Regions from separate parts of the Streptomyces sp. NPDC014891 genome, predicted to be linked through region 1. Evidence: riboswitches for the same ligand, from Rfam matches in the RefSeq annotation. Region 1 holds a riboswitch; each other region holds the start of a gene.
The links. A riboswitch is a leader RNA that binds a small molecule or an ion and turns the genes downstream of it on or off. The one in region 1 is predicted to bind cobalamin.

Region 2: linked by a shared signal. The riboswitch ahead of ACF09E_RS02565 (energy-coupling factor ABC transporter permease) and the one ahead of ACF09E_RS12720 (ABC transporter substrate-binding protein) in region 1 are both predicted to bind cobalamin.
Region 3: linked by a shared signal. The riboswitch ahead of ACF09E_RS14585 (prenyltransferase/squalene oxidase repeat-containing protein) and the one ahead of ACF09E_RS12720 (ABC transporter substrate-binding protein) in region 1 are both predicted to bind cobalamin.
Region 4: linked by a shared signal. The riboswitch ahead of metE (5-methyltetrahydropteroyltriglutamate--homocysteine S-methyltransferase) and the one ahead of ACF09E_RS12720 (ABC transporter substrate-binding protein) in region 1 are both predicted to bind cobalamin.

Annotation. Positions count from the first base shown of each region.
Region 1 is NZ_JBIBWF010000004.1:182,297-185,460, reverse strand. Features, by position in the region: gene ACF09E_RS12725 (FecCD family ABC transporter permease) at 1-1, opposite strand, end outside; gene ACF09E_RS12720 (ABC transporter substrate-binding protein) at 76-1,116, opposite strand; cobalamin riboswitch at 1,202-1,365, opposite strand; gene ACF09E_RS12715 (UBP-type zinc finger domain-containing protein) at 2,158-2,451, opposite strand; gene ACF09E_RS12710 (NEW3 domain-containing protein) at 2,826-3,164, opposite strand, start outside.
Region 2 is NZ_JBIBWF010000001.1:622,080-625,243, reverse strand. Features, by position in the region: gene ACF09E_RS02570 (energy-coupling factor ABC transporter substrate-binding protein) at 1-408, opposite strand, end outside; gene ACF09E_RS02565 (energy-coupling factor ABC transporter permease) at 405-1,103, opposite strand; cobalamin riboswitch at 1,132-1,364, opposite strand; gene ACF09E_RS02560 (PTS-dependent dihydroxyacetone kinase phosphotransferase subunit DhaM) at 1,447-1,884, opposite strand; gene dhaL (dihydroxyacetone kinase subunit DhaL) at 2,043-2,681, opposite strand; gene dhaK (dihydroxyacetone kinase subunit DhaK) at 2,708-3,164, opposite strand, start outside.
Region 3 is NZ_JBIBWF010000004.1:600,600-603,763, reverse strand. Features, by position in the region: gene ACF09E_RS14585 (prenyltransferase/squalene oxidase repeat-containing protein) at 1-1,777, opposite strand, end outside; cobalamin riboswitch at 1,888-2,026, opposite strand; cobalamin riboswitch at 2,143-2,219, shown strand; gene ACF09E_RS14580 (hypothetical protein) at 2,356-3,164, shown strand, end outside.
Region 4 is NZ_JBIBWF010000004.1:580,811-583,974, forward strand. Features, by position in the region: gene ACF09E_RS14505 (short-chain fatty acyl-CoA regulator family protein) at 1-1,007, shown strand, start outside; cobalamin riboswitch at 1,113-1,340, shown strand; gene metE (5-methyltetrahydropteroyltriglutamate--homocysteine S-methyltransferase) at 1,507-3,164, shown strand, end outside.

The sequences.
Region 1 (3,164 bases):
CCGGCCGGCCCACCGCGACGGGCCGGTCTGCCTGATCCCGGTCCGGCGGGTCCGCCGTCTCCAGCCCCGGCCGGGTCACTTCGCGAGACCGTACGTCTTGAGCGCGGCGGAGACCTTCTCGATGCCCTCGACCGTGCGGATGGTGGGGTTCATGGCCTGACCGCTGAGGATCACGTACCGCCTGTTCCGCACCGCCGTCATGTTCCGGGTGACCGCGTGCGACTCCAGGAACTCGATCTTCTTCGCGGCGCTCTCCGCCGACTGCGCCCGGCGGGTCAGATCGGCGATCACCAGCACGTCGGGATCGCGGTCGGCGACGGTCTCCCAGTTGATCTGCGGCCACTCCTCCTTCGTGTCGTCGAAGACGTTCTTCACACCGAGCGCCCCGCTGACGATGCCGGGAGCGCCGCAGCAGCCGGCCATGTACGGTCCCTGCGAGTCGGAGAACCAGTAGAGGACGGACGCGTCGCCGAAGTCCGCGCCGGCCGTGGCCTTCCCGACCCGGGCCCGGAGCTCGCCCACGAGCTTCTCCCCGCGCTCCGGCACACCGAAGACGCGGGCGAGGTCCCTGATCTCCCCGTACACGGTGTCCATGGTCAGTGGACTCGTCCGCACACCGTCGCCACCGCCGCCGTTGTCCTTGCCGACGCAGTCGCCGGGGGAGAGGTAGGTGGGCACGCCGAGCTTCGTGAACCGCTCCCGCGGGGCCACGCCGCCCTTGCCGAGGGTGTACAGGAAGGACGCGCTGACGAAGTCCGGTTCGACGTCGAGGACCTTCTCGAAGGACGGGTAGCGGTCGGCGAGCCGGGGCACGGTCGCGTTCGCCTTCTCCAGCCCGCCGAGGACCGGATCGGTCCAGGTGGCGGTGCCCACCATGCGGTCGGCGAGGCCGAGGGAGAGCAGGATCTCGGCCGATCCCTGGTCCAGGGCGACAGCCCGGCGGGGGACGTGGTCGATCTCGACCCGCTGTCCGCAGTTGTCCAGACGGACGGGATGGCCGGGGCCCGCCTGCTTCGCCTCGGGCGCGTCCGCCCTGGTGGTGCCGCCGCAGCCGGAGACGAGGGCGGCGGCGGCCACGAGCAGCACGGCGGCACGGAAACGGGGGGCGAGGGGCACAGGAGGAGTCCTTCTGCGTCAGGGCTCATGCGCGGAGCCTGTCGTACGGTGCTTCCCGGACGACGGCACGCCGTCCGGGGCGCCAGCAGGTCTTCGGACTCGGGGTCGTCCGGACGGAACGCCTTCCCGGGCCCGTCGGGACCCAGTGGCCGCTGCTCCGCCCGTCACCCTCACCGCTGCGCGTCAGCTCCGGATTCCCACCGGATTCCCTGACCCGCGCACATATCGTGTCGATACGTACAGGGGTACGACTGGCCCGGGCAAACTACCACAGGGCGATCTTGGGCCCGGAGGGCCGCCCGCCGGAAGGAATCCCAGGTGAGGGCCGTCTGGTCGCCGCTCTCGCCTGCGAACGGCCGGCCGGTGGATCGCGACCCGGCAGCCGCAGAACGGAAGCGCGTACCTCCGCACGCCCGTGCCGCCGCCCGGGTGCACCTGCCCTCGTGGGCGCATGAGAAGGATCTCTCCGGGCAGCCGAGTGGGGGAGGAGAACAGCATCCCTCCCTACCCGGTAAGGCGGTGTGATCATGGGAAGCGACGTACGGACCGGCCGTCCGAATCTGCCGGACCCGTCGGATCCGGAACTGGCGCCCCCCACGCGTCCTGTCCCTCCCGGCCCGACGGGGCCACCGCCGGAGCCCGGTCGCGAGCCCTGGCACGCGGGGACGACGGAACTGGGCACACCGCCGCCCGATCCGGTGCCTCCGAGCCCCACCCCGGTCCCCGGCCCTGGTCCCGGCCCGCAGCCGGGGCCGGTCCCCGGCCCGGTGCCCACGCCCGGCGGGCCCGACCCGGTACCCCCGACTCCGCCGCAGCCCGGTCCGGACCCCCAGCCGGGCGATCCGCGCCCGGAGCCCGGCCCGCACCCCGGGCCCCTGCCCGGGCCCGTACCGGCACCGGGCCCGGCTTTCTGACGGCTCACGCCGCCTCGGCGAACGGCATCGCGCCGGGGCGGCCCCGGGCACGCCCGGGCGTACGCGGGGCGGTACGACCGTGCGAGGGCGCCGCGTACGCCCGCCGGGTCGCCCGTCCGCGGGCGGTTCAACGCACGAGGTAGACCTCGTCCTCGTAACACCAGGCCCAGTCCTCGTCCGCGGACAGCGTCAGCGCGACCGGATGCCCGGTCCTTTCGTGATGCCGGTACGCGTGCCGCCCAGGCGAGCTGTCACAGCAACCGACGTGTCCGCACGTCGCGCACCAGAGCAGCCGCCGCCAACTCCCACCCGAGGACAGGCAATCGGCGCATGCCTCGGCCGGCGCATCCGGCGCTAGAGGGAGAGCCGCGACATGGTCGCAGGCGCGCCCGCCCTCCGGTCGGCCCCCGTCGTACGCCACGGCCCACGAAGGCCGAGGCGCGTCGAGAGGCCGGTCGGGCCGTGCGTCATCGTCGGATCGGTCCATCGCCCGATTCTCCCGCACCCGAGAGAAAGAAGCCCTGCCGAGCCCCCCGGCCCCAGGGTCCGCCCACCGCGGTACACGGTCGTTCGGAAGGCGGTGAGACGGTCGGCGGGCGCTGGAAGGGGATCCGGGGTTCGTTCGCTTCACGACGACGGCCCGTACGGCGCAACCGCCTGCATCTACGTCGCAGTGAGGCCCCTGGAGACGCGCACCGACATCGGTGGTGCCGGAGGGCCGTCCGCCGGACGTCGGCCGCCCCCGGACCGAAAGGCACGGGGGCGGCCGAGCGGAGCGTGGTCACGCGAGGGACATCAGGGGGCGATGGCCATGTCGAAGACATGGATGCCGCTGTTGTCCGGCAGGACGACGAAGTCGACCTGCTTCGCCGCGTCGAGGGGGATGGAGTGGGCGAACACGCGGTAGGCGATACCGGCGTTCCCGTACCCGCTCGGGCGGTTCCGGCCGTCGGACGACGCGACCAGCGTCGCGCCGTGCGCATCGGCGGGGGAGAAGGACCAGTTGGGGAAGCCGAAGGAACCCTTGGCGGAGGTCCCGTCCCGGTAGTAGACGGTGGCCGTTCCCGCCGCACCGCTTCCGACGCCCGACCCGAGGAAGACGAGCCGGCTGCCCTGCCCGCTCAGCGTGACCGC
Region 2 (3,164 bases), on a different contig from region 1:
GGCCCCGGGCAGGTCGGACGCACCGGCCCCGGCCCCTTCGGCCCCGGCCCCTTCGGCCCTGGTCAGGTCGGCCCCGGGCAGGTCGGCCCCGGAACCCTCCGCGACGGCTCGCGCCGCCCCCTGCCGACGGCCGCGGCGCAGGCCGAAGTAGTACGCCAGGACGCCGGCGCCGAGAGCGGCCTGCAGGGCGAACAGCGCGGACTCGATCTCCCCGGACGGGGGTTCGTAGAGCGGGCTGAACCACGGTTCGTAGTCCGGCCGCAGCTCCGTGATCGCGGTCTCGGCCTCCGCGTCCGCCCCGGCGAAGGGCTCCTCCTTGTGGTCGCCGAGCCCCAGGGCGAGCGGCAGCACCGCGAGCGCGGCGACGACGAGCAGCAGCAGGGTGTTGATCTTCGCGTTCCGGCTCATCGCGCGGCCGCCTCCTCGCGTCGCTCCGACGTGCGCCCGGCGAGGACGCCGAGCCGGACCAGTTCGCCCTTGCTGGACTGGGTGAGCAGGCGCATCACCAGCACGGTGAGCAGGCCCTCGCTCACGGCGAGCGGGATCTGCGTCACGGCGAAGATCCCGCCGAACTTGGCGAGCGCGCCGGGGATGCCGCTGCCCGGGTCCGGGAAGGCGAGCGCCAGCTGGACGCTGGTCACGCAGTAGGTCGACAGGTCGGCGACGAACGCGCCGAAGAACACGGCGACCATCAGCGGCGCGCCGAACCGGCGCAGCAGCACGTAGGCGCCGTAGCCCGCCCACGGCCCGACGATCGCCATCGAGAAGACGTTCGCGCCGAGCGTGGTCAGGCCGCCGTGGGCGAGCAGCAGCGCCTGGAACAGCAGGGTGATGGTCCCCAGGACCGCCATGATCGGCGGCCGGAACAGTATCGCTCCCAGACCCGTACCGGTCGGATGGGAGCAGCTGCCGGTCACCGAGGGCAGCTTGAGTGCCGACAGGACGAACGTGAAGGCGCCGGCGGCGCCGAGCAGCAGCGTGGACTCCGGGTTGGACCGCACCTCGCGGGTCAGCGCGCGGACCCCGTGGACGACGAACGGCGCGGACGCGACGCCCCAGGCGGCCGCGTGCACAGGGGGTAGGTACCCCTCGGCTATATGCATGGTCGGGAGACCCTCTCCAGCACCTCGTGGATGGACAACGCACCCTGGCCGGTCTCCTGGCTGACGGTCATTCCGTCCGGCTCCGCCTTCCCACACCACGAGGGTCTCCCGACGTGGTCCAGTGGCTTCCCGAGGGCGTTCCCCGGGGGTGGAGCCGGACCTCCCGATCACAGTGGCGAGGGCCGCACCGGTACCGCACCGGTTTCCCGTACACCAAGGCCCTGCGACATTAGTGCGTTGACCTGCTGGATCACAACAAGGCCGGTACCGGGTGCGGCCCCACGCCCACTCCCCGCAGTCGGCCCGGGCGGCACCGGACGACCGCCGGGGGCCGCTCCCTCCGTCAGTCCTTGCGGTACGCGTACGCCTCCGCCGCGGCGGCCGCCACGGCGTCCAGGTCCCCGCCGGCGCCGGCGGTGACGCAGGCGGCGACCGCGCCCTCGACGAACGGCGCGTCCACGAGCCGGGCGCCCTCGGGCAGTTCGTCGCCCTCGGCGAGGAGGGCCTTCACGGTCAGCACCGCACTGCCCAGATCGACGAGGAGCACCACTCCCGCGCCGCGGTCGGCGGCCTTCGCCGCCTCGCAGATCAGCGCGGAACTCGTCCCGAGACCGCCGTCGGGGGTCCCGCCGGCCGGCACGACCGGGGCGAGGTCGCCGCCCCCGGCGAGCCCGCGGGCCAGCTCGGCGACGGAGGCCGCGACGGCCGCGCTGTGCGACACGAGCACGATGCCGACCGGACGGCCGCGGTCGGTGCCGCCGGTCCCGCTCTCGTCGCTCACACCGTCGGTCCGACTCACGCCGCTCACACCGTCCGTCCCGCTCACGTCACGCACTCCGTCGGTACGACTCACGCCACGCACACCGTCCGTCCCGCTTTCGCCGCTCGATCCGTCGTTCCCGCTCCCGCCGCTCAGCCCTCCGCTCTCGCCCCCGCCGCTCATGCCGTCCCCTCGGCGGCAGGGTGCTCCTCGCCGCGGGCGACCTCGTCGAGGGCGGCGAAGAGCAGCGCCGAGGACGTGGCCCCCGGATCCTGGTGCCCCACCGACCGCTCGCCCAGATAGCTGGCCCTGCCCTTGCGCGCCCGCAGGGGTACGGTCGCCAGGGCGCCCTCCGCGGCGGCCGCGCGCGCGGCGCCGAACGAAGCGCGCAGCCCGTCCACCGCCGGCGTGAGCGCGTCGAGCATCGTCTTGTCGCCGACCTGCGCCCCGCCGAGCTGGGACACGGCGGCCACTCCCGTACCGAGCGCCTCCGCGAGCTGTTCCCGGGTGACGCGCGGGTCGTCCCCGAGGGTCTTGCCGGTACGGCGGAGGAGCGTGCCGTACAGCGGTCCCGAGGCGCCGCCCACGGTGGAGATCAGCTGCCGGCCGGCTGCGGTGAGGGCGGCGCCCGGCGTCGCGGGCGGGTCCTCGCCCAGGGCGGTGGTCACGGCGGCGAAGCCGCGCCGGAGGTTGGCGCCGTGGTCCGCGTCGCCGATGGCCGAGTCGAGCTCGGTGAGCCGGTCCGCCTCCCGGTCCACGGACTCGGCCACGGCGGCCAGCCAGCGCACGAGGAAGGCGGCGTCGAAGGTCTGCGTCATGTCGGGCTCCTGTTCCCTCGTCCGTCTCACCGGCCCCAGCGCAGCGCGGGCGTCGCCACGGGGGCGTCCCAGAGGCGCAGGAGCTCCTCGTCGACCTCGCACAGGGTGACCGAGCAGCCGGCCATGTCGAGCGAGGTCACGTAGTTGCCGACGAGGGTCCGGGCGACCGGCACCCCGCGTTCGCCCAGGACGCGCTGGACCTCGGCGTTGAACCCGTACAGCTCCAGGAGCGGTGTCGCGCCCATGCCGTTCACGAGGGCGATGACGGGGCCCGAGGGGCGGAGGTCCTCGACGACGGCGTCGACGGCGAAGTCGGCGATCTCCCGGGAGGTCATCATCGGGCGCCGCTCGCGACCGGGTTCGCCGTGGATCCCGACGCCCAACTCCAGCTCGCCCTCGGGGAGGTCGAAGGTGGGGCTGCCCTTGGCGGGGGTCGTGCAGGCACTGAGGGCGACCCCGAAGGAGCGGGAGCGCTCGTTGACC
Region 3 (3,164 bases), 420 kb from region 1:
CGTTGTCGTGTCCGGTGGCGGCGAGCGCGTAGGCGCCGTCGATGGTCATGCCGTAGTCCGCGAAGCGGGGGCTGCCCTCGTAGTACCGGCCCTGGATCAGCCGCTTGTGGTCGGCGAGGTAGGCCGAGCCCTTCTTCAGGTCCGGTCCGTCACCGGCCGGGGGAGCGGTGGGCCCCGTCGTGGGAGGCGTGGTGGGCGGGGTGGTCGGAGGCGTCGTCGGCGGTGTCGTCGGCGGGACGGGCTCCTTCGTCGTGAGCGTCACCAGGTCGCTCTTCGCGCCGGCGATCACCGCCGCGGTCGTGGCGTACAGCAGCGGGTCCGTGGTCCCCTCCTCGAAGGCGAAGCCGCCGCCGGGGAACTGCTGGCGGGAGATCCAGGAGACCCCCGCGTCCGCGTGGCCGCGGTCGCCCAGGGCGCGCAGGGTCTGGGCCACCCAGCCGGTGGCGTAGGCGCTGCCCGGGACGCTGTACGAGGCGGCCGGCCAGGCCCCCGTCTTGAACTGGGCCTTCTTGAGGGAGGAGCGGGCCTTGGTGACCACCGGGGTGTGGCCGCCGGCGCGCTGGAGGGCGAGCGCGACGAGGGCGGTGGACGGTGCCTCGCTCTCGCAGACCTGGCCGTCCAGGATCAGGAAGCTGGGGAAACCGCCGTCGTCGCACTGCAGTTGAGCCAGTCGCGTCACCGACTCGGCGGGCGGGGTGACGCCTCCGTTCAGCAGCGCGATGACGGCCAGGGCCTGGCCCTCGGTCTGTCCGGTCGTGCGGAAGTCGCCCTTGGTCGTGCAGCCGGGCACGGGCTGGGGCGCGTCCGAGCCGCTGAGGCAGACGTTCGCCGTCAGGTCGCCGAGGAGGTCGTGGCCGCCGAAGTCGCGGGGGTCCTTCCCGGTGGCCTCGGCGACGAGGGCGAGGCGGGCGGCGGCGGTGGCGTCCGGCGCCTCGTCCTTGCCGGCCGGGTAGGCGTACGCGTCGGTGTGCTCGGGCCGGCCGAGGAAGGCCGCGATCCGGCGGGCGGTGGGGTGCTCGCTGTCGGTGGCGGCCAGGGCGTAGGACACCTCGGTGGTGGCGAGGTAGTTGGGCGTCGTGTCGCCGTCGTTGACGACGCGCTGCCCGTTGGTCAGCCGGTCGGTGAGCCAGCGGGTCGCGGCGGGCAGGTCGATGGTGCCCGGGGGCACGTTCGGCGCCGGCGGGTCGCTGGGGTTCGGCGGGTCGCCCCCGTCCGCGCGGACGTCGTCGGGCGTGAACGACGGCCTGCCCTTGGTGCCGCCGATGTCCGTGCCGCCGAAGACCCAGGCGTCCACGTCGCCCGGCTTGAGCGTGCGCGACATGGCGCCCAGCGGGCTGTACGTCCACTTCCTCTGGCCGGGGGACGCGATCCAGTACGACCAGTAGGCGGTGGCCTGCGGGGTGAGGACGCAGTCCTCCTGAGCCGGAGTGGGGTACTTCTTCCCGGCGTTGAACGCGCGGTTGCCGATGCGGCAGATGAAGGCGGGGCCGTCGTGGCCGGTGCCCTCGGTGGTGAACCCGCCCGTCTGCAGGAGCTCGTAGCCGGTGGTGGGGGTGGTGTCGCAGCCGCGGACGACCGGCCCGCCCCACTTGCCGAAGTCCACGGCGACGATGGCGCCCTTGGTGCGGGTGCACTTCGCGATCGGGTCGGCGCTCGCCGGCGAGGCCGCCGTGAGGTGGGTCAGACCCGCGCCGAGCGTCAGAAGGGAAGCGGTCAGGGTCGACAAGAGCCGCCGTCTCGCCCTCGACCACCGTCTCGCCTGCTGTTCGGTCCCCACCGCGGCCCTCGTCTCTGCCGGGCGGCCCGCGTGCGTGGCGATGCGCCCCCACACGGCTCTGGTGCCGTGGAGAGGCGGCGACGACCACACCGTAGTCCGCGACGGCGTTCCTCGTACTGAGTTCCAGCCCCAGGCATTCCGACTCACCCGGGACGATCCGGGTCTACGGTTGCGGGTCAGTGCCGGAATTCGACCGGCTTCCCCTGGTGCTGACTGCTTATCGGACGGAGTGCAACACGGATCCGTCAGGGCCGTCAATATGCCGTCCGTCTCACCGGGATCCGGAGCCGCGTCTCCGGGGCCGTCTGCCGTGGTCCTGCTGGCGGTACGGTGATCGTTCGGGTAGCGTCCTGGGCTGCCAAGTGGGGGAATCCGGTGCGAATCCGGAGCTGACGCGCAACGGTGTCGAGGCGGCGGGGGCCGTCTCGGAGCCCGAATGCCCATACGGCGACGCAGTACAGAAGCCGTACCACGCGTTCCGGACGGCGGCTCCCCGGAGATCCCCGGCCGTGCCCCGTCGGGGCGACGCGGGGCATGTGCCGAGCGGCCGGCGTCCGCCGACCTCCAGGAGCAGGCCCATGTCCCTTCCCCGTCCCTCCCGCCGTCTCGCGCTCGCGGTGCCCGCGGCGCTCGGCGCCCTCGCCCTCGGCACGCTGCCCGCCTTCGCGACCTCCACGCCCGCGCAGATAGCCACGTCTAAGACCAACGGCGTCGCCTACCTCAAGTCCCTCCAGGCCGCCGACGGTTCGTACGCCGGCTCCGGTCTCTCCAACGAATGGGCCTTCAGCGCGTTCGCGGCCGCCGGTACGGCCGTCGTCGACGTGGCCCCCGGCGGCGACACCACCAAGAACGCGAGAACCGTCTACCGGAACCTGCTGTCGACGGCCGGCTGGCCGTCGGCGACCCCGGTGGTCACGGACTACGAGCGCGGCACGCTCAACGCCTACGCCGCGGGCATCGACCCGGCCCGCGTCTCCGCCTCGCGCAACCTCGTCGCGGACGTCTACGCGTACTGGCAGACCGCCGAGCCCGGCTACTTCGGCCCGTCCGCGAACTTCAACGGCACCGTCTTCGCCGCCCTCGCGCTGCGCGGCGCGAAGACCCAGGCCGGCGCCGCCCGCATCCCCCAGGCCCTCACCGACACGATCGTCACCCGCCTCCGCGCCAACCAGCACAACGACGGCGGCTGGACCTACCAGAAGGTCGAGGACAACCCCACGGGCCTCGCCTCGGCCGGGGACATCGACATGACCGGCGCGGCGATGGCCGCGCTGTGCGTCTCCGGCGTCCCCAACACCGACACCGACGTCGTGCAGGCCAAGAACTTCCTCAAGGGCAAGCTGGTCGCCTCCTCCGGCGCCTTCAACTCCCTGTACGGCGTCAACAC
Region 4 (3,164 bases), 400 kb from region 1:
CCGAACCCCACGACGAGGTACGGGACTTCTTCTACGCCCACCACAATCACTTCGCGGTTCTGGAGACCGAGGCCGAGGCGACCGCCGCCGCCCTGGACACCGGCCGGGCTGGCCGCGCGGCCGATGCCCTGACGGACCGCCTCAGGGCCGGACACGGCATCAAGATCCTTCGGGCGGGCCCCGAAAGGTCCGCCGACGCCCGGCGGTTCGACCCGGACAGCGGCCTGCTCATGCTGTCCCCCTGGCTCAGCGAGGGGCAGCGCGCGTTCCAGCTCGCCACGCAGCTGGCGTTCCTGGAGCACGGGCCGCTCCTCGACGCACTGGTCTCCGCCGCCGAGCTCACCTCCACCCAGGCGGAGGGGCTGGCCAGGATCGGGCTCGCCAACTACTTCGCCGGCGCGGTCCTCATGCCGTACACCGCCTTCCACACGGCCGCCGAGGAGCTCCGCTACGACGTCGAGCTCCTTCAGGCGCGCTTCGGCGTCGGATTCGAGACCGTCTGCCACCGGCTGAGCACGCTCCAGCGCACCGGCCGCCGCGGGGTGCCCTTCTCCTTCCTGCGGGCCGACCGCGCGGGCAACATCTCCAAACGGCAGTCCGCCACCGACTTCCACTTCTCACGCCTGGGCGGCACCTGCCCCCTGTGGACCGTGTACGAGGCGTTCTCCGCGCCCGGCCGGATCCTCACCCAGGTGGCGGAGATGCCGGACGGCAAGAAGTACTTCTGGATCGCCCGCACGGTGACCCGGGGAGGATTCGGCCACCACGCGGCACGCGCCGACTTCGCCGTCGCGCTGGGCTGCGAGCTGCGTCACGCGCCACGCCTCGTGTACGCGGAGGGCATCGCCCTCCACGACCCGCGGGCCGCCACCCCGATCGGTCTGGGCTGCCGGATCTGCGAACGCCAGGACTGCGCCCAGCGCGCCCGGCCGCCCGCCGGCGGTATCCTCTCCGTCGACCCCGACCGGCGCGCCCTGGTGCCGTACCCGGTGGTGTCCGAGCGTTGAATCCCGCGCGGCTCCCGGCCGGGACGTGCTGCTCCCGCTCGACCGGCCGTCTCATTTTCGCGTCCACATGGTGGACACCGACTCGCCGCCGAGGATCCCGCACCCTAGTCTGGCCCGGCAGCTGGTTCGCCCCGTCCGCCAGGCGGGATGCGTCGTAAGAGGGAACCCGGTGGGAATCCGGGACTGCCCCGCAGCGGTGAGCGGGAACGACCGCCGTCATACGCACTGGGACCGGACAACGGTCCTGGGAAGCGACGGCCAGTAGGTGCCCTCCGGTCGGACCGGAGAGCGTGCCCGTGAGTCCGAAGACCTGCCCGTTGCCCGCACGCGGACGATTCCGCGCGCGGACATCCCGGTGACCTCGTGGGCGGGTCGGCGTACACAGCGAGCGGCGACGCACGGTTCTCCCGTGACGTGGTCCGCACGTCCTGTCGTTCCCTTCGCGTCCGCGTCCCGTCGTCCGGGATGGCTCTGGACACATCTCGCGAAGGAGAGTTCCGTGACAGCGAAGCCCGCAGCCGCGGCAGCACGAGCCACCGTGTACGGCTACCCCCGCCAGGGTCGGAACCGTGAACTGAAGAAGGCCATCGAGGGCTACTGGAAGGGCCGGGTCTCCGCCGACGCCCTCCGGACCACCGCCGCCGAACTGCGCCGCTCCTACTGGCAGCAGCTGGCCGACGCCGGCATCGACGAGGTGCCGACCGGTGACTTCTCGTACTACGACCACGTTCTGGACACCAGTGTCATGGTCGGCGCTGTCCCCTCCCGCCACCGCGCCGCCGTCGACGCGGACGCGCTCGACGGCTACTTCGCCATGGCCCGCGGCACCCAGGACGTCGCGCCCCTGGAGATGACCAAGTGGTTCGACACCAACTACCACTACCTGGTCCCCGAGCTCGGCCCCGACACCGTCTTCACCGCCGACTCGGCGAAGCAGGTCTCCGAGCTGAAGGAAGCCGTCGCCCTCGGCCTGACGGCCCGCCCGGTCCTCGTCGGACCCGTCACCTACCTGCTGCTCGCCAAGCCTGCACCCGGCGTGGCCGAGGACTTCGACCCGCTCACCCTCCTCGACCGGCTGCTCCCGGTCTACGCCGAGGTCCTCGCCGACCTGCGCGCGGCGGGCGCCGAATGGGTCCAGCTGGACGAGCCCGCCCTCGTCCAGGACCGCACCCCGGCCGACCTGAACGCCGCCGCCCGCGCCTACCGCGACCTCGGCGCGCTCACCGACCGGCCCAAGCTGCTCGTCGCCTCCTACTTCGACCGCCTCGGCGACGCCCTCCAGGTGCTGGCCTCGGCACCGGTGGACGGTCTCGCCCTCGACTTCACCGAGCGCGCCGCCGGCAACCTCGACGACCTCGCCCGCGTCGGCGGACTGCCCGGCAAGCGCCTGGTCGCGGGCGTCGTCAACGGCCGCAACATCTGGATCAACGACTACCAGAAGTCCCTGGCCACGCTCGCCACCCTGCTCGGTCTCGCCGACCGGGTCGACGTGGCCGCGTCCTGCTCCCTCCTGCACGTCCCGCTGGACGCGGCTGCCGAGGTCGACATCGACCCGCAGGTCCGGCGCTGGCTCGCCTTCGCCCGGCAGAAGACCGCCGAGGTCGTCACCCTCGCCAAGGGCCTCGGGAACGGCACCGACGCGATCAGCGCCGAACTGGCGGCCAACCGGGCCGACCTGGCCTCCCGCGCCGACTCCGCCCTCACCCGTGACCCGGCCGTGCGCGCCCGCACCGCCGCCATCACCGACGCGGACGGCCGCCGCTCCCAGCCGTACGCCGAACGGACCGCCGCCCAGCGCGCGCACCTCGGTCTGCCCCTGCTGCCGACCACCACCATCGGCTCCTTCCCGCAGACCGACGAACTCCGCGTCGCCCGCGCGGACCTGCGCGCCGGCCGCATCGACACGGCCGGCTACGAGGAGCGCATCAAGGACGAGATCCGCGAGGTCCTCTCCTTCCAGGAGAAGACCGGCGTCGACGTGCTCGTGCACGGCGAGCCCGAGCGCAACGACATGGTGCAGTACTTCGCCGAGCAGCTCACCGGGTACTTCGCCACGCAGCACGGCTGGGTGCAGTCGTACGGCACCCGCTACGTCCGGCCCCCGGTCCTGGCCGGGGACATCTCCCGCCCCGAGCCGATGACGGTGCGCTGGACCAC